3 regions of the Streptomyces sp. E-08 genome follow, and region 1 is predicted to be linked to each of the others. Evidence: riboswitches for the same ligand, from Rfam matches in the RefSeq annotation. Region 1 holds a riboswitch; each other region holds the start of a gene.

Evidence for each region. Region 1 has a riboswitch for cyclic di-AMP ahead of ACN9MM_RS29085 (M23 family metallopeptidase). Riboswitches for the same ligand answer to the same signal wherever they lie in the genome.
Region 2: another riboswitch for cyclic di-AMP. It lies ahead of ACN9MM_RS32385 (M23 family metallopeptidase); the one in region 1 lies ahead of ACN9MM_RS29085 (M23 family metallopeptidase).
Region 3: another riboswitch for cyclic di-AMP. It lies ahead of ACN9MM_RS15910 (transglycosylase family protein); the one in region 1 lies ahead of ACN9MM_RS29085 (M23 family metallopeptidase).

Annotation. Positions count from the first base shown of each region.
Region 1 covers NZ_CP183971.1:6,301,778-6,307,458, forward strand. The annotation lists gene ACN9MM_RS29075 (M16 family metallopeptidase) at 1-726, shown strand, start outside; gene ACN9MM_RS29080 (M16 family metallopeptidase) at 753-2,120, shown strand; cyclic di-AMP (ydaO/yuaA leader) riboswitch at 2,320-2,484, shown strand; gene ACN9MM_RS29085 (M23 family metallopeptidase) at 2,497-3,267, shown strand; gene ACN9MM_RS29090 (GntR family transcriptional regulator) at 3,498-4,181, shown strand; gene ACN9MM_RS29095 (HPr family phosphocarrier protein) at 4,329-4,610, opposite strand; gene ACN9MM_RS29100 (GNAT family N-acetyltransferase) at 4,796-5,681, shown strand, end outside.
Region 2 covers NZ_CP183971.1:7,029,483-7,035,163, forward strand. The annotation lists gene hpnH (adenosyl-hopene transferase HpnH) at 1-280, shown strand, start outside; gene ACN9MM_RS32365 (aspartate aminotransferase family protein) at 277-1,662, shown strand; gene ACN9MM_RS32370 (helix-turn-helix domain-containing protein) at 1,748-2,377, shown strand; gene ACN9MM_RS32375 (DUF6126 family protein) at 2,411-2,566, shown strand; gene ACN9MM_RS32380 (tyrosine-protein phosphatase) at 2,573-3,394, opposite strand; cyclic di-AMP (ydaO/yuaA leader) riboswitch at 3,768-3,924, shown strand; gene ACN9MM_RS32385 (M23 family metallopeptidase) at 3,927-4,886, shown strand; gene ACN9MM_RS32390 (SGNH/GDSL hydrolase family protein) at 5,038-5,681, shown strand, end outside.
Region 3 covers NZ_CP183971.1:3,506,112-3,511,792, forward strand. The annotation lists gene eno (phosphopyruvate hydratase) at 1-1,034, opposite strand, end outside; gene ACN9MM_RS15910 (transglycosylase family protein) at 1,389-2,111, opposite strand; cyclic di-AMP (ydaO/yuaA leader) riboswitch at 2,115-2,288, opposite strand; gene ACN9MM_RS15915 (transglycosylase family protein) at 2,547-3,584, opposite strand; gene ACN9MM_RS15920 (cytochrome P450 family protein) at 3,679-4,962, opposite strand; gene ACN9MM_RS15925 (globin domain-containing protein) at 5,048-5,681, shown strand, end outside.

The sequences.
Region 1 (5,681 bases):
ATCGACCCGGCGCAGACGCTCGCCTGGGTCGAGAAGTACTTCGGCTCGATCCCCGCCCACGACGGCAAGCCCGAGCCGCGCTCCGGCGAGCTGCCCGAGGTCATCGGCGAGCAGCTCCGTGAGGTCGTCGAGGAGGAGGTCCCGGCGCGCGCGCTGATGGCCGCCTACCGTCTGCCGCACGACGGCACGCGCGCGTGCGACGCCGCCGACCTGGCCCTGACGGTCCTGGGCGGCGGGGAGTCCTCCCGCCTGCACAACCGCCTGGTCCGCCGTGACCGCACGGCCGTCGCCGCCGGCTTCGGCCTGCTGCGGCTCGCCGGGGCGCCCTCGCTGGGCTGGCTGGACGTCAAGACCTCCGGGGGCGTCGAGGTCCCGCAGATCGAGGCGGCCGTCGACGAGGAGCTCGCCCGGTTCGCCGCCGAGGGCCCCACGCCCGAGGAGATGGAGCGCGCGCAGGCCCAGTTGGAGCGCGAGTGGCTGGACCGGCTCGGCACCGTCGCGGGCCGCGCGGACGAACTGTGCCGGTTCGCCGTGCTGTTCGGCGACCCGCAGCTCGCCCTGACCGCCGTCGACCGCGTCCTGGAGATCACCGCCGAGGAGGTGCGCGAGGTCGCCGCGGCCAAGCTGCGCCCCGACAACCGCGCGGTGCTCGTCTACGAGCCCCTGGCGACCGAGCAGAGCGACAGCGCCGACGGCGAAGACGACGAAGAGGGAGCGGACCAGTGACCGACGCCGCCGTGTCCTTGACGAGCATGGACTTCCACCCGCAGCCCCAGCCGGGCACCGCGAAGCCGTGGGCCTTCCCGGCCCCGGACCGCGGGAAGCTGGACAACGGTCTGACCCTGCTCACCAGCCACCGCCCCGGCCAGCAGGTCGTCGCCGTGGAGATCTTCCTGCCCGCCCCGCTGGACGCCGAGCCGGCCGGTCTCGACGGTGTGGCCACCATCATGGCCCGCGCGCTCTCCGAGGGCACCGACCAGCACAGTGCCGAGGAGTTCGCGGCCGAGCTGGAGCGCTGCGGCGCCACGCTCGACGCGCACGCCGACCACCCGGGCGTACGGGTCTCCCTGGAGGTCCCGGCCTCCCGGCTGCCCAAGGCGCTCGGGCTGCTCTCCGAGGCCCTGATCGCCCCGGCGTTCCTGGAGACCGAGGTCGAGCGCCTGGTGCGCAACCGTCTCGACGAGATCCCGCACGAGACGGCCAACCCGGCCCGCCGCGCCGCCAAGCAGCTCTCCAAGGAGCTGTTCCCGGCCGAGTCCCGGATGTCCCGGCCGCGCCAGGGCACCGAGGAGACCGTCGCCGCGATCGACGCCGCCGCCGTCCGCGCCTTCTTCGACGCGCACGTCCGGCCCGGCACGGCCACCGCCGTGGTCGTCGGCGACCTGACGGGCGTCGACCTGGACAAGGTCCTCGCCGAGACGCTGGGCGCCTGGACCGGTGAGCCGGCCGAGCCGCTCCCGATGCCGCCGATCACCGCCGACGACACCGGTCGGGTCGTCATCGTGGACCGTCCCGGCGCGGTGCAGACGCAGCTGCTCATCGGCCGGATCGGCGCCGACCGGCACGACCGTGTCTGGCCGGCCCGGATCCTCGGCACGTACTGCCTCGGTGGCACCCTGACCTCGCGTCTGGACCGGGTCCTGCGCGAGGAGAAGGGCTACACGTACGGCGTGCGGGCCTTCGGTCAGGTGCTCCGCTCGGACGCCGGGGGGAACGGCGCCGCGATGCTCGCCATCAGCGGATCCTTCGACACCCCGAACACGGGTCCGGCACTTGAGGACCTCTTCGCGGTGCTGCGCACGCTGGCCGCCGAGGGTCTGACCGACGCCGAGCGCGAGACGGCCGTGCAGAACCTGGTGGGCGTGGCGCCCCTCAAGTACGAGACGGCCGCCTCCGTCGCCGGGACGCTCGCCGACCAGGTGGAGCAGCACCTGCCGGACGACTTCCAGGCGCAGTTGTACGCGCGCCTGGCCGAGACCGGCACGGTCGAGGCGACGGCCGCCGTGGTCAGCGCGTTCCCGGTGGACCGGCTCGTCACCGTGCTCGTCGGTGACGCGGCACAGATCGCGGAGCCGGTGCGGGCGCTCGGCATCGGTGAAGTGACCGTCGTGACCGGCTGATTCCGGCCACCGCGCGACAACGGGAGGACCCCGACGGGCCAGTTCGTCGGGGTCCTCCGCTTTGTCCGTATTGAGGGCAAGGTGATTATTTGCCCTGTGGCATGTCTTACAAAAGACGTGTCTGGTTGGTGATTGAAAGACGATCCGCATAGCGTCGGGGCGGCTGTTCGTCAGTTGCACGTGCCGCAGCCGCGGCATCGGACAGTCATCGCCGAGTCCCCGTCAGGCGCGAGCCTGGGGAGCCGGGGACCCACACGTAGTCCCTGGGGTGAATCGGGCGCCTTCGTCTCGACGGAGGGGCTCGTAGGAGACCTTCCTGCTCCGAACCCGTCAGCTAACCCGGTAGGCGAGAAGGAAGGAAAGGATCAGCCCCTACATGGCGTTCACCCGTGCCACCGGGAAGCATCGTGGTCCGAGCCGGATGGCGCGCCGCAGCGTGGGCATCGCCGGCGCCGCGACGCTCGCCACCACCGGCGTCATTGGATCCCTCGCCTCCCCGGCGCTCGCCGCGGACACGGACAACCGCTCCCCCGAGGACACCGGTCTCACCCAGGTGATCACCGAGGACTCCCTTGTGGACCGGATCAACGCCCAGGCCGCCGCCCAGGAGCAGGAGGCCGTCGAGGCCATCGCCAAGGCGAAGGCCAAGGCCGAGGCCAAGCGCAAGGCCGAGGCCCGCGCCAAGGAGATCCGGCTGGAGCGTGAGCGCGCCGCCCGCGAGGCCGAGCGCCGCCGCCTGGCCTCCTTCCAGCTCCCCGTCGCCGGCTCGTACGTCTCCACCGGCTACAAGACCGGCGGCTCGCTCTGGTCCTCCGGCAGCCACTCCGGCGTCGACTTCCACGCCGCCTACGGCACCCAGGTCGTCTCCGTCGGCTCCGGCACCGTCGTCGAGGCCGGCTGGGGCGGCGCGTACGGCAACAACATCGTCGTCCGGATGAACGACGGCACGTACACCCAGTACGGGCACCTCTCCTCCATCGGGGTCTACGTCGGCCAGAGCGTCGAGCCCGGCCAGCAGATAGGCGTCTCGGGCTCCTCCGGCAACTCCACGGGCCCGCACCTCCACTTCGAGGCGCGCACGAGCCCCGACTACGGCTCGGACATCAACCCGGTCGCGTACCTCCGCGCCCGCGGCGTCAACGTCTGACCCGGACCGGGCCGTCGGCCCGGATCCCCGCCGCGCACCGCGTCGCAAAAGCCCCGGCTCGTACTGAGCCGGGGCTTTTCGCTGATCAAAAGACAGCCAAGGGCGGTCAAAGACGGCCATGAATTCCGCTGGGGCATCGGAAATTCCGGCAGGCTGCAATAGAGTCGCAGACCGGGCGCAGAACAGGCGCTGATCGAATGGACTCACGCGGACCAAGGCGGAGGTCGGACATGCGCATTCCCGCGCACTCGGTATGCACGGCGATCCGGGACGACATCGTCTCCGGCGCGTTCGAGCGGGGTGCTCGGCTGACCGAGGAGCAGCTCGCCCGCCGGTACGGCGTCTCCCGCGTCCCGGTCCGCGAGGCGCTGCGCACCCTGGAGTCCGAGGGCTTCGTCGTCACCCGGCGCCACGCGGGCGCCCATGTCGCCGAGCCGACCGAGCAGGAGGCGGCCGATCTGCTCGACATGCGGGCGCTGCTCGAACCGCTGGGCGCCGCGCGGGCCGCGCAGCGGCGCACCGAAGCCCACCTCAAGGTGCTGCGCGGCCTGGTCAGGCTGGGGCAGGAGCGGGCCAGGCGCGGCCAGGGCGAGGATCTGCGCTCGCTCGGCGGCTGGTTCCACGAGACGCTCGCGCAGGCGTCCGGGAGCCCGGCCCTGACGGCGCTGCTCACCCAGCTGCGGCACAAGATCGCCTGGACGTACGTGGTGGATCAGCCGGCCCTGCCGGTCGAGGCCTGGGCCGAGCACGGCGCGATCGTGGACGCCGTGGCGCGCGGCGACGCCGAGCGGGCGAGGGCGCTGACCGCGCTGCACGCGGAGCGCTCGTTGTCGCTGCACCGGCTCAAAAGGCCGGAGCGCGGCCGTGTGAGGGTTTCGCAACATGCCGTCAACACATCGAGTGCCCGGAATTAACGCGCGCGCCGTATACAAAGAACAGGAATTCGACCCGGTATTCGTCCCGGGTATTTCGTGCTGCCCGGAATCGAGGCGGAGCAATGAGAATGGCCGTGGCCGCCGGAATTCCGGCGACCACGGCCATTCGTCGTACGGGGGACCGGATCAGACGGTCTCGGGGAGCTCGTCCAGACCCTCGGCGACCAGCTTCGCCAGGCGGTCGAGCGCGGCCTCGGCGCCGTCGGCCTCCGACGCGAGCACGATCTCCTCGCCGCCCTGCGCGCCCAGGCCGAGCACCGCGAGCATGGAGGCGGCGTTCACGGGGGTGCCGTCGGACTTGGCGATCGTCACCGGCACGCCGGAGGCCGTGGCGGCACGGACGAAGATGGACGCGGGGCGGGCGTGCAGGCCCTCGGCCCAGCCGACGTTGACGCGGCGCTCAGCCATGGTGTTGCCCTTCAAGTCTCAAGCGGGTTGTCTAGACCAGTCTCTCACGGGTCGCGCGGTGCTCGCGCCGCCCTTCGGCCCGGATCGGACCGCCCTTCGGCCCGTCCTGCCTGGCAACACCTTGCATCGAGCACCCCCGCCGCGCGACCGGTGCTGCAGTCGTGTCGCGGCCGTAGGCTGACCCCATGCAGAGCGCGTCGGAGCAGTCGGAAGCGGCGGAACCACCGGCCTCACCGGAGCACGACTACCCCGACCACTGGGAGGCGGACGTCGTCCTCCGCGACGGCGGCACCGCCCGCATCCGGCCCATCACCGCCGACGACGCCGACCGCCTCGTCAGCTTCTACGAGCAGGTCTCGGACGAGTCGAAGTACTACCGCTTCTTCGCGCCCTACCCGCGCCTGTCCGCCAAGGACGTCCACCGCTTCACCCACCACGACTTCGTGGACCGGGTCGGGCTCGCGGCCACCGTCGGCGGCGAGTTCATCGCCACCGTGCGCTACGACCGCATCAACGACCGAGGGCTGCCCGCCTCCGCCCCCGCCGACGAGGCCGAGGTCGCCTTCCTCGTCCAGGACGCGCACCAGGGGAGGGGCGTCGCCTCCGCCCTCCTCGAACACATCGCGGCGGTCGCCCGCGAGCGGGACATCCGGCGCTTCGCCGCCGAGGTGCTCCCCGCCAACAACAAGATGATCAAGGTCTTCACCGACGCGGGCTACACCCAGAAGCGCAGCTTCGAGGACGGCTCCGTCCGGCTCCACCTCGACCTCGAACCGACCGACCGCTCCCTCGCCGTCCAGCGCGCCCGCGAACAGCGCGCCGAGGCGCGCTCCGTGCAGCGGCTCCTCACCCCCGGCTCCGTCGCCGTCGTCGGCGCCGGACGCGCACCGGGCGGTGTCGGCCGGACCGTCCTCCGCAACCTCCTCGGGGCCGGCTTCACGGGACGGGTGTACGCGGTGAACGCCGCGCTCACCGGAGAGACACAGCTCGACGGCGTGCCCGCCCACCCCTCCGTCGGCGCCATCGGCGAACCCGTGGACCTGGCCGTCGTCGCCGTCCCCGCCGAACGGG
Region 2 (5,681 bases), 730 kb from region 1:
AAAGGCGGACTTCCCCTGCACGGCCTGGGCCATTCCCAACTACTCCCTCTTCGGCTGGCAGCGACCCTGCTATCTGATGAGCGACGGATACGTCCCCACGTACCGCGAACTCGTCGAGGACACCGACTGGGACAAGTACGGCCGCGGCAAGGACCCCCGCTGCGCCAACTGCATGGCGCACTGCGGCTACGAGCCCACCGCCGTCCTCGCCACCATGGGATCCCTCAAGGAGTCCCTGCGCGCGATCCGGGAGACGGTCTCCGGGAACAGCACGTCATGACCGGCGGGTTCGACCTGCGGGCGCTGCTCTCCGAGCGCGGCGCGGAGCGGTACGAGCTGCACGCCAGGTACCTCAACCACCAGCTGCCCCGCATGCTGCACACCATCGGCTTCGACAAGGTCTACGAGAGGGCCGAGGGCGCCCACTTCTGGGACGCCGACGGCGTCGACCACCTCGACATGCTCGCCGGCTTCGGCGTGATGGGCCTCGGACGGCACCACCCCGTCGTCCGCAAGGCCCTCCACGACGTCCTGGACGCCCAGCTCGCCGACCTCACCCGCTTCGACTGCCAGCCGCTGCCGGGGCTCCTCGCCGAGAGGCTGCTCGCCCACAGCCCGCACCTCGACCGGGTCTTCTTCGGCAACAGCGGCACCGAGGCCGTGGAGACCGCCCTCAAGTTCGCCCGGTACGCCACCGGGCGGCCGAGGGTCCTCTACTGCCACCACGCCTTCCACGGGCTCACCACCGGCTCCCTCTCCGTCAACGGCGAGCAGGGCTTCCGTGAGGGCTTCGACCCGCTCCTGCCGGACACCGCGATCGCGCTGGGCGACCTCGGTGCCCTGGAGCGGGAGCTGCGCAGGGGCGACGTGGCCGCCTTCGTCGTCGAGCCCATCCAGGGCAAGGGCGTCCACGAGGCGCCACCGGGCTTCCTCCGGGGCGCCCAGGAGCTGCTGCACCGGCACGGTGCGCTGCTCATCGCGGACGAGGTGCAGACGGGCCTCGGCAGGACCGGCGACTTCTACGCCTACCAGCACGAGGAGGGCGTCGAGCCGGACCTGGTCTGCGTCGCCAAGGCGCTCTCCGGCGGCTACGTGCCGGTCGGCGCCACCCTCGGCAAGGACTGGATCTTCAAGAAGGTGTACTCGTCGATGGACCGGGTCCTGGTCCACTCGGCGAGCTTCGGATCGAACGCGCAGGCCATGGCCGCCGGGCTCGCCGTCCTGTCGGTCATGGAGGACGAGGACACCGTCGCCCACGCCCGCCGGATCGGCGACCTGCTCTCGGGCCGCCTGAAGGAGCTCGTGCCCCGGTACGAGCTGCTGCACGAGATCCGCGGGCGCGGCCTGATGATCGGGATCGAGTTCGGGCGACCGTCCTCGCTCGGGCTGCGCGGGCGCTGGACGATGCTCCAGGCGGCCCGCAAGGGCCTCTTCGCCCAGATGGTCGTCGTCCCGCTGCTCCAGCGGCACCGGATCCTCACCCAGGTGTCCGGGGACCACCTGGAGGTGATCAAGCTGATCCCGCCGCTGATCATCGACGAGGCGGACGTGGACCGGTTCGTCACGGCCTTCACCGCGGTCATGGACGAGGCCCACGGCGGCGGCGGACTGATGTGGGACTTCGGGAAGACGCTGGTCAAGCAGGCGGTCGCGCAGCGCTGACCGGATCTCGACGCGGATCCCGTCCGGGTTTTGCCTCTGAGGCAAGAAACTTGCCTCAGAGGCACGAACCTGGCGGAATGGACGCATGGACCACGTCCCCGGGGAGACCTACCCGGACCCCGCCACCCCCGGCGTCCTGCCCGACGTCGCCCCGCAGCTGCGGGCCCTGCGCCGCCGTCGGGGACTCACCCTGGAGGCCGCCGCCCAGCGGGCCGGCCTCTCGCCGGCCCACCTCTCGCGCCTGGAGACCGGGAACCGGCAGCCCTCGCTCCCGATGCTGCTCGCCCTGTCCCGCATCTACGGTACGACGGTCTCCGAGCTCCTGGGAGAGGCGCCGCCCGAGCGCGACCCCGTCGTCCGGGCCGGCCGCTCCGAACCCGTCGAGGCCGACGGCTGGATCTACCGCCAGGCGGGCGGAGCCGGCCGCGCGCTCCAGTGCCTGCGGGTCCACGTGCCGTACGCCACCCGGGGCGACATCGTGCGCGTCCATCCGGGCGAGGAGTGGATCCACGTCCTGGAGGGCCGGGTGCGGCTCGCGCTCGGCGAGGCCGTCCACGTCCTCGATCCCGGGGACAGCGCGCACTTCGACTCGCTGACCCCGCACCGGATCGGCGCCGCCACGCCCGGCGGAGCCGAGCTGCTCTTCGTCCATACCCTGATGCAGAGCCCCGCCGCCGAGCTGTGCCTCGGCGACGGGACCCCGCACAGGCGCTGACATTTCGTGACGATTCTTCAGGAAAGGCCCGACATGTCCCAGAAGTCCGCACCTGTCACCGGCGAGGAGCGCGGTGAGGGCAAGTTCCCCAAGGGGCTCGTGCTCCGCCTCTTCGCCTATCTGATCGCCGGCCACCTCTTCGCCGGCTTCCTCTACCTGCTCTTCACGCTGGGCGGGCAGAACCAGTAGCCGGGGCTACGCCTCCGTGAGCAGGCGCTCCCGCAGCCGCTCGCGGGTCTCCGGGGCCAGCTTCAGGCCCTCGGTGAGGTAGGCGTCCACCGAGCCCCAGGTCGCCTCGATCGTCTCGAAGGCGGCCCGCAGATACTCCACCCGCGCGTCGAAGAGCGGGCTCAGCAGCTCCATCACCTCGGGCGACATCGCGTCCGGGGCGGTGGAGCTGCGGCGCACCTTGTAGCGGCGGTGCGGGTCGTTCGACTTCACGTAGTCGGCCTCGATCGCCTCCCGCTCGACCCCGACCGCGAGCAGGGTGATCGCGATGGCGAGCCCGGCCCGGTCCTTTCCGGCCGCGCAGTGCATCAGGACCGGGACGCTCTCCTCGGCCATGGAGTGCAGGATCCGGCTGTGCTCCGAGGTCCGCTCGACGATCATCTTCCGGTACGAACGGGACATCCGGGCGGCCGCCTTGCCGTCGCCGAGGATCCCCCGGAGCTGGTCGGTCTCGCCGTCACGCACCAGCTTCCAGAACTCCTTGCCGTCGGCCGGGTCGTTGAGCGGTATGTTCACGTTCCGTACGCCGGGCAGCTCGACGTCCGCGCCCTCGACCTTCCGGTCCGACTCGTTGCGGAAGTCGAAGATCGTGTGCAGGCCGAGCGAGGCGAGGAAGGCGGCGTCGTCCTCCGTCGCGTGGGCGAGGTGGCCGCTGCGGAAGAGGCGGCCGGGGCGGACGGCGCGCCCGTCCGTCGTCGGCAGGCCGGCCACGTCCCGGAAGTTGCGGACCTCCGTGAGCTCGGGCTCGGCGGCTTCGGCGGGCGGGACCTGCGGCAGCTGCTGCGTCACGGCTGCTCCTGTTCTGTAGATCGGTTCCTGGGGCAATCATCTCGTTCGGAGACCCGGGCACGCACCCCCTCGGACGGGAATGGGTGATCTGTCCGTATTGAGGGGTTCGGCATAACCCGCCCCGGTTGCAGGGGAGATGGGGATCGGCGCGTGAGCAGCGTCATAACCGTGACGGACCGTGCCTGATCGTCTTTTCCAAATTCCCCCCGGGAAAAGGAGATCGAGGGACCGTCATCCACGGAGGGTGACCGGAATTCAGGCCGGACATCGAGGAATCCCCGAGCACTTGAAAACCGTGGCTTGTTCGCCCCGACCCCACTCGTCTAGCGTCGCGCTCACTCCGGACGGACCGCCGAATCCTGCCACCGACCGGAATCCGCACTCACCCGTACGCGGCAGGAGCGGGGGACCCAGGTAGTACGCCGATCCCTCGAAGAAGGACGGCTCGGGGTGAAGCCGCGTGAGAACGCGGCCGGACATCTCCAGTCCGAACCCGACAGCTCACCTCGTAGGCGCCGGAGAGGAATTCGCCATGCCCGCAAAGGGTAAGCACCGCCGCGTCAAGTCCAGCCGCCTGACCCGCGGCATCGCCGCCGCCGGCACCGGCGGCGCCGTCGTCGCCCTCCCGCTCCTCGGAGCCACCGGCGCCCACGCCGCCGAGAAGGCCGCCCCGGTCGCCGCTCCCGCCCACGCCGTCGCCCAGGTGAAGGCCGCGCCCGCCACCGCGAAGGCCGCGCCGAGGACGTACTCCGTCGTCCACGGCGACTACCTGTCGAAGATCGCCGCCGAACACCACCTCGCCGGCGGCTGGCAGAAGCTCTACGCGGACAACCGTCAGGTCGTCGGTGAGAACCCCTCGCTGATCCTGCCCGGCATGAAGCTCACCCTCGGCGCGAAGGGCACCGCGAAGGCCGCCGCACCGAAGGCCGCGCACAAGAAGAGCGCGCAGGCCTCCGGCAAGAACGGCGACACCTCGCGCGCCTCGCGGAGCAGCGAGCGCCCCTCGGCCCCCGCCGCCGAGACCGCCGCCGCCTCCACCCCGGCGTCGTCCTCCTCCTCTTCCTCCTCCGCCGGCACGACCTCCTCCTCCGGCTGGGTCGCCCCGGTCAGCGGCGGCATAGGCACCCCGTACCGCGCCTCGGGCTCCATGTGGTCCTCCGGCTACCACACCGGTGTCGACTTCATCGCCTCGACCGGCACCACCGTCGTCGCGGTCGGCCCCGGCACCGTCTACTCCGCCGGTGACGGCGGTGCGTACGGCAACCAGGTCGTCATCCAGCACGCCGACGGCACCTTCTCGCAGTACGCCCACCTGTCCTCGATCTCCGTCTCCGCCGGCCAGACCGTCACCGGCGGCCAGCAGATCGGCCTCTCCGGCGCGACCGGCAACGTCACCGGCCCGCACCTGCACTTCGAGATGCGGACCGGCCCGGAGTACGGCTCCGACATCGACCCGCTGGCCGCCCTGCGCCAGCACGGCGTGAGCATCTGACGCCGCTTCAGCACCCGGGGCCCGGCACATACGTGCCGGGCCTCCGGCGTATTCCGGCTTGGTGGAATCTTTATCGGTGGCATATGTCACCCGGCGTCAACCCCTCCTTACGGTCGCGTAGGTCACAGCCGAAGGGGAAGGATGTGCTCCCGTGGCAGACGATTCGAGATCAACAGACAAGAACGCATTCGGGTCGTACGCGGCGATCGGTGACAGCTTCACCGAAGGCGTCGGAGACCCCGGGCCCGACGGGACGTACGTCGGCTGGGCGGACCGCTTCGCGGTGCTGCTCGCCGACGAGCTGCCGGAGCATGACGACTTCCGCTACGCCAACCTGGCCGTACGCGGGCGCCTCCTCGACCAGATCGTGGCGGAACAGGTTCCCCGGGCGAAGGAACTCGCCCCCGACCTGGTGACCTTCTGCGCGGGCGGCAACGACATCATCCGCCCCGGAACGGACCCCGACGAGGTGGCCGAGCGCTTCGAGCGCGCCGTCGCCGACCTCACCTCCGCCGTCGGCACGGTCATGGTGACCACCGGCTTCGACACCCGCGGCGTGACCCTCCTCAAGCACCTGCGCGGCAAGATCGCCACCTACAACGGCCACGTCCGGGCCATCGCGGACCGCTACGACTGCCCGGTCCTCGACCTGTGGTCGCTGAAGTCCGTCCAGGACCGGCGGGCCTGGGACGACGACCGGCTGCACCTCTCGGCCGAGGGCCACACCCGCGTCGCCCTGCGCGCCGCCCAGGTCCTCGGCCTGCCGGTGCCCGCCGACCCGGACCAGCCCTGGCC
Region 3 (5,681 bases), 2.8 Mb from region 1:
GTCTCGGTCAGCGAACCGATCTGGTTGACCTTGACGAGCAGGGCGTTGGCGGTGCCCTCCTCGATGCCGCGGGCCAGGCGCTCCGGGTTGGTGACGAACAGGTCGTCGCCGACGAGCTGGACCTTGGCGCCGAGCTTGTCGGTGATGACCTTCCAGCCGGCCCAGTCGTCCTCGAACAGCGGGTCCTCGATGGAGACGAGCGGGTACGCGGAGACGAGCTCCTCGTAGTACTCGGTCATCTCGGCGGCCGAGCGGGACTTGCCCTCGAACTCGTACTTTCCGTCCTTGTAGAACTCGGACGCGGCGACGTCGAGCGCCAGCGCGATGTCCTTGCCCGGGACGTAGCCGGCCTGCTTGATGGCCTCCAGGATGAGGTCGAGCGCCTCACGGTTGGAGTCCAGGTTCGGGGCGAAGCCGCCCTCGTCGCCGAGGCCGGTGGAGAGGCCCTTGGTCTTCAGGACGGACTTGAGGGTGTGGTAGACCTCGGTGCCCCAGCGGAGGGCCTCGGAGAAGGACTCCGCGCCGATCGGGGCGATCATGAACTCCTGGATGTCGACGTTGGAGTCGGCGTGCGACCCACCGTTGAGGATGTTCATCATCGGAACGGGCAGCAGGTGCGCGTTCGGGCCGCCCAGGTAGCGGAAGAGCGGGAGGTCGCTGGCCTCGGAGGCGGCGTGCGCGACGGCGAGCGAGACGCCGAGGATGGCGTTGGCGCCGAGCGAGCCCTTGTTCTCCGTGGCGTCCAGGTCGAACATGGCCTGGTCGATCAGGCGCTGCTCGGTGGCGTCGTAGCCGACGAGCTCCGGGCCGATCTGCTCGATGACGGCGAGGACGGCCTTCTCGACACCCTTGCCCTGGTAGCGGTTGGGGTCACCGTCGCGAAGCTCGATGGCCTCGAACGCACCGGTGGAGGCGCCGGACGGAACAGCAGCACGGCCGGTGCTGCCGTCGTCGAGGCCGACCTCGACCTCGACCGTGGGGTTGCCTCGGGAGTCCAGGATTTCCCGGGCTACGACGACGTCGATGGACGGCACGAGCATCTCCTTCTGGGATGTGACGCTGGATGTGACGCAAGGTCGGTGCAGGGTCGCTTGGCCTTGCGACAAGAGCCTAACCGGCTCGGGGGCTCCCGCCCGCCGTGCGCCCGCCCCCTGGGACGAAAAAGGACCCAAGGGCACGCATCTCGGGACGAAGGGCCCCGGACCTACTGTGCGGTAACCCTCGGAACCCTCAGGCCCCCCGTAATGACTCGGAACCGTCAGCTTTCCCCGTATAAGGGGAAACCCCGGTCCGGCGCGCACGGGGGAAGGGCACGCCGGACCGGGGTGGTCACCGCGGGAGGGTCGTCGGGGCCGCGTGAGCCGCCGGACTCACGCGGGCCGCCGGGCTCACTTCAGGTGGAGCTGCTGACCCGGGTAGATGAGGTCGGCGTTCTCGACGACGCCCTTGTTCAGCTCGAAGAGCTTGGCCCAGCCGCCCTTGACGCCGTGCGCCTGGGCGATCTTGGAGAGGGTGTCGCCGGCCACGACCTTGTACTCGCCGTCACCCTTCTTGACCGTCTTGCCGGTGGGCGTGGTGACGGTCTTCTTGGCGGCGGCCTTCGGGGCCTGGCGCTGCTCGCTGCGGGTGGTCGGCTGCTCGGCGCGACGCTCCTGCTGCTTCGGGGCGGCCTGCTGCTTCGGAGCGGCCTGCTGCTGGGTCTGCTGCGGGGCGCTCTCGGCGGCACCGCCGTCGTAGGAAGCGCCCGAGAGGCCGACGCCGCAGCTCGGCCAGGCACCCTTGCCCTGGCCCGCGAGGACCTTCTCGGCGATGGCGATCTGCTGGGTCTTCGACGCCAGGTCGGCGCGCGCGGCGTAGGCGGTGCCACCGAACGCGGCCCAGGTGGAGTTGGTGAACTGCAGGCCGCCGTAGAAGCCGTTGCCGGTGTTGATGGCCCAGTTGCCACCGGACTCGCACTGGGCGACGGTGTCCCACTCGGCGGCCGTGGCGGCGGAGGCGGTGCCCGCGGTCAGCAGCGGGGCGGCGACGGCGACACCGGTGACGCCGACGAGCGTGGCGACCTGGGTGGCCTTGGAGGGACGACGGTGTTTGCCCTTGGCGGAAAACAGCATGGGAATTCTCCTCACCGACGCCTGTGAGGTGAGCTGTCGGGTTCGGGCCGGAAAGTTGCCCGGCCGCGTGTCCTTGCACGCGGCTTCACCCCAAGCCGATCGTCGGCCGTCTGTCTCAACGGCCGGGACCGGCACTTACCTTGGGTCCCCCACTCCTGCCTTCGGCGCTTGCGCGACGACTGTTCCCATCGGCCGACGGCAGGATTCGGCGTTTCGGTCGACGGGGCCCGCGGTGGCGAGCGGTGACGACCGTAGACACAGACCCACCGGAAGTTCAAAGAGGCCCATTGCGGAAAAATCGGCCCCGCTTGCCCTCCGGTGGGCGGCGTTTGTGCAGGTGAGAGGTGACGGGAGCAAAGTTTGCGGACGTGACACGCCAGTTGGGGCGAAGAGACCCATGTCTCACTTGCCCAGAACCGGACATAAGCCCGCGAACTAGCCTTCCGTCGCCGTCGAACCCACCGTCAGGTCAAGGCTCTGACCAGGCAGGATGAGGTCCGGATCGATACCCACCGTCTGCCGGTTGGCGTCGTAGAGGGCGGTCCAGCCTCCGGGGAGTTCGTTCTCCTGCACAATGCCGGACAGGCTGTCACCCGGCCGCACGGTGTACTCGCCCGAAGTGTCCTGACTGTCCGTTGCGTCCGAATTCTTCGTGTCGTCAGTCACCGGCGTGTCGTCGACCTTCCCCGCGGACTTCCCCGCGGACGCGTCCACGCCCGACGCGTGCCGACCCGATTCGGCCGAACTGTCCGGCTTGCCGGACTCCTCCGGGGCGGCCTCGCCCCGGTGCTTGCCCGTGCCGGGCGTGGCCGACGGCGCGTCACCCTCCGGCGACCCGGACGAATCCGGCGTACCGGGCGTAACGGATGCGTCGGGTGTGACCGGCGCCGCCGGGGTGGCGGGCGTGGCCGGGGAGGCGGAGGTCGCCGGAGTGGCCGGGGAGGCCGGCGTCACGGGGGCGGACGTGGCGGACCGGTCCGCCGTCCCCGTGGCGCCCGCGGGGGCGGCCGGGGTGCCCGCGGTGCGGTTGGACTCGGGGAGGGGCCCGCTGGGGGTCGTCGGGACGGCGGTCGGGCCGGGGTTCACCCCGGTGGCCTTCCCGTCGTTCTTCAGGCCGGCGATCGGCGCGCAGGTGGCCCACTCGTCGCTGCCCTTGGCAAGCGCCTTCTCGGCCACCGCGATCTGCTGGGCGCGGCTGGCGAGGTCGGGGCTGGGCGCGTACGCCAGGCCGCCGTTCCGCTCCCAGCTGGCCTGGGTGAACTGGAGGCCGCCGTACATCCCGTTGCCGAAGTTGGCGCTCCACTGGCCGCCGGACTCGCACTCGGCGACCCGGTCCCACGTGGCGGCGTCGGCCGCGGAGGCGGATCCCGTGGCGAGCAACGGCAGCGCCATGGCGGATCCGGTCACGCCGGCGGCGACGACGATGGCGGGAGCCTGACGGGGGCGACGGTGTCGTCCGTTCCCGGAACGCATAGGAGGGCCTTTCGCGTGACGGCTGAGACTGCCGGGAAACGTAGCGGCATTCGAACGTCCGTCACAAGTCGATCGCCCCGCGATCACGTGAAGATCACATTTCTGATGAACCGTCAGTGGTCAAGAGGGGTACGGAAGGGGAGAACTCCACCGGAAGCGTGCGCAAGCCCCGCATGATGAGCCCTCCGCGCCACCGCAGTTCGGCCGGATCGGCGGCAAGTCGCAGATCCGGCAGACGAGTCAGCAGGGTCGCGAGCGCCGCCTGTCCCTCCAGGCGGGCGAGCGGGGCGCCCAGGCAGTAGTGGATGCCGTGCCCGTACCCGAGGTGCTGGTTGTCGCGCCGCGCGAGGTCGAGGACGTCCGGCCCGTCGAACCGCTCCGGGTCCCGGTCGGCGGCGGCGAGCACCACGAGCACCGGGTCGCCCGCCGGGATCTCCTGCCCGCCGATGGTCAGCGCCCGCGTCGCGTACCGCCAGGTCGCCATCTCCACGGGCCCGTCGAACCGCAGCAGCTCCTCGACGCCGGTCTCCAGGAGCCCGGTCTCCCCTGCCGCGAGGGAGGCCTGGAGCAGCGCGCGCTGCTCGGGGTGCCGAAGAAGTGCGTAAAGTCCGTTCCCCACCAGATTCACGGTCGTCTCGAAGCCGGCGAAGAGCAGGATGAAGGCCATGGCGGCGGCCTCGTTCTCGGTGAGGTGCTCGCCGTGGTCGGAGGCCTTGATGAGCCCCGAGATCAGGTCGTCTCCCGGCTCCTCGCGCTTGCGGTGGATCAGTTCGGCGAGATAGCCGCGCATCTTCTTCACCGACCGCGCGACCCCGCCGCGCGGCCCGCCGCCGTGCCGGATCATCATCCCGGCCCAGTCCCGGAAGTCGTCCTGGTCCTCCGGCGGCACCCCGAGGAGGTCGCAGATCGCGTAGATCGGCAGCGGGAAGGCGAACTCGTGGATGAGGTCGGCGCTCCCCCTCTCCACGAAGGAGTCGATGAGCCGGTCCGTCAGCTCCTGCACGCGCGGCGCGAACTCGGCGACCCTGCGCGGGGTGAACGCCTTCGACACGAGCCGCCGCAGCCGGGTGTGGTCCGGCGGGTCGATGTTGAGCAGATGCGTCATCAGTTCGGCCTTGCGCTCGCCCGGGATGCCCGTCTTGCCCCTCGCGTGCGGGGACTCGTCGTGGTGCGCGGGGTTCTTGGAGAGCCTCTGGTCGGCCAGGGCCTGCCGGGCGTCCGCGTACCGGGTCACGAGCCAGGCCTCGACCCCGCTGGGCAGCGTCGTCCGGTGCACGGGCGCGTGCTCCCGCAGCCAGGCGTAGGCGGGGTACGGATCGCTCGCGAACTCCCAGGTGAAGAGCGTGGGGACGGGCTGAGGGGTGGGGGCGGTGCTCACGCCACGACCGTACAGGGCGGCCCCGGAGGAGCATTCACGGAGAAGCGTGATCAAACGGCGCGGCTCGTGCCCTAGATTCTTGTCGGTGGATCCCCAGCTGCTCAGAAGCACGTTCGCGGTCGTCGAGAGACGCGCCGAGCACGCCGTCACGTTCTTCTACTCGCACCTCTTCTGGAACAACCCGGGTGTGCGCGCGCTCTTCCCCGAGGACATGCTCCCGCAGCGGGACCGGCTCTTCGCCGCGCTCACCCATGTGGTGACCCACCTGGAGGACCCCCGGCTCGCGGGATACCTGGGGCGGCTGGGGCGCGACCACCGCAAGTTCCTCGCCTCCCCCGCGCTGTACGCGGCCGTCGGGCAGAGCCTGCTCGCCGCGTTCGCGCACGCCTCCGGTGCCGCGTGGACGATCGAGACGGAGAAGGCCTGGTCCGAGGCGTACGGCCAGGTCTCCGACCTGATGCTGGCGGGCGCCGACGAGGCGGCCGGGGCCGGGGAGCCCGCCTGGTGGGACGCGGACGTGGTCCGGCACGAGCGGTACGGCGACGACCTGGCCGTCCTCACCCTGCGCCCCCGGCAGCCCCTCCCGTACCTCCCCGGCCAGTACGTCAGCGTCAGCTCGCTGCGGGTCCCGCGCGTCTGGCGCACCTACTCCCTCGCGGATGCGCCCCGCGCCGACGGCACGGTGGAACTGCACGTGAGCCGGATCGCGGGCGGCGCGA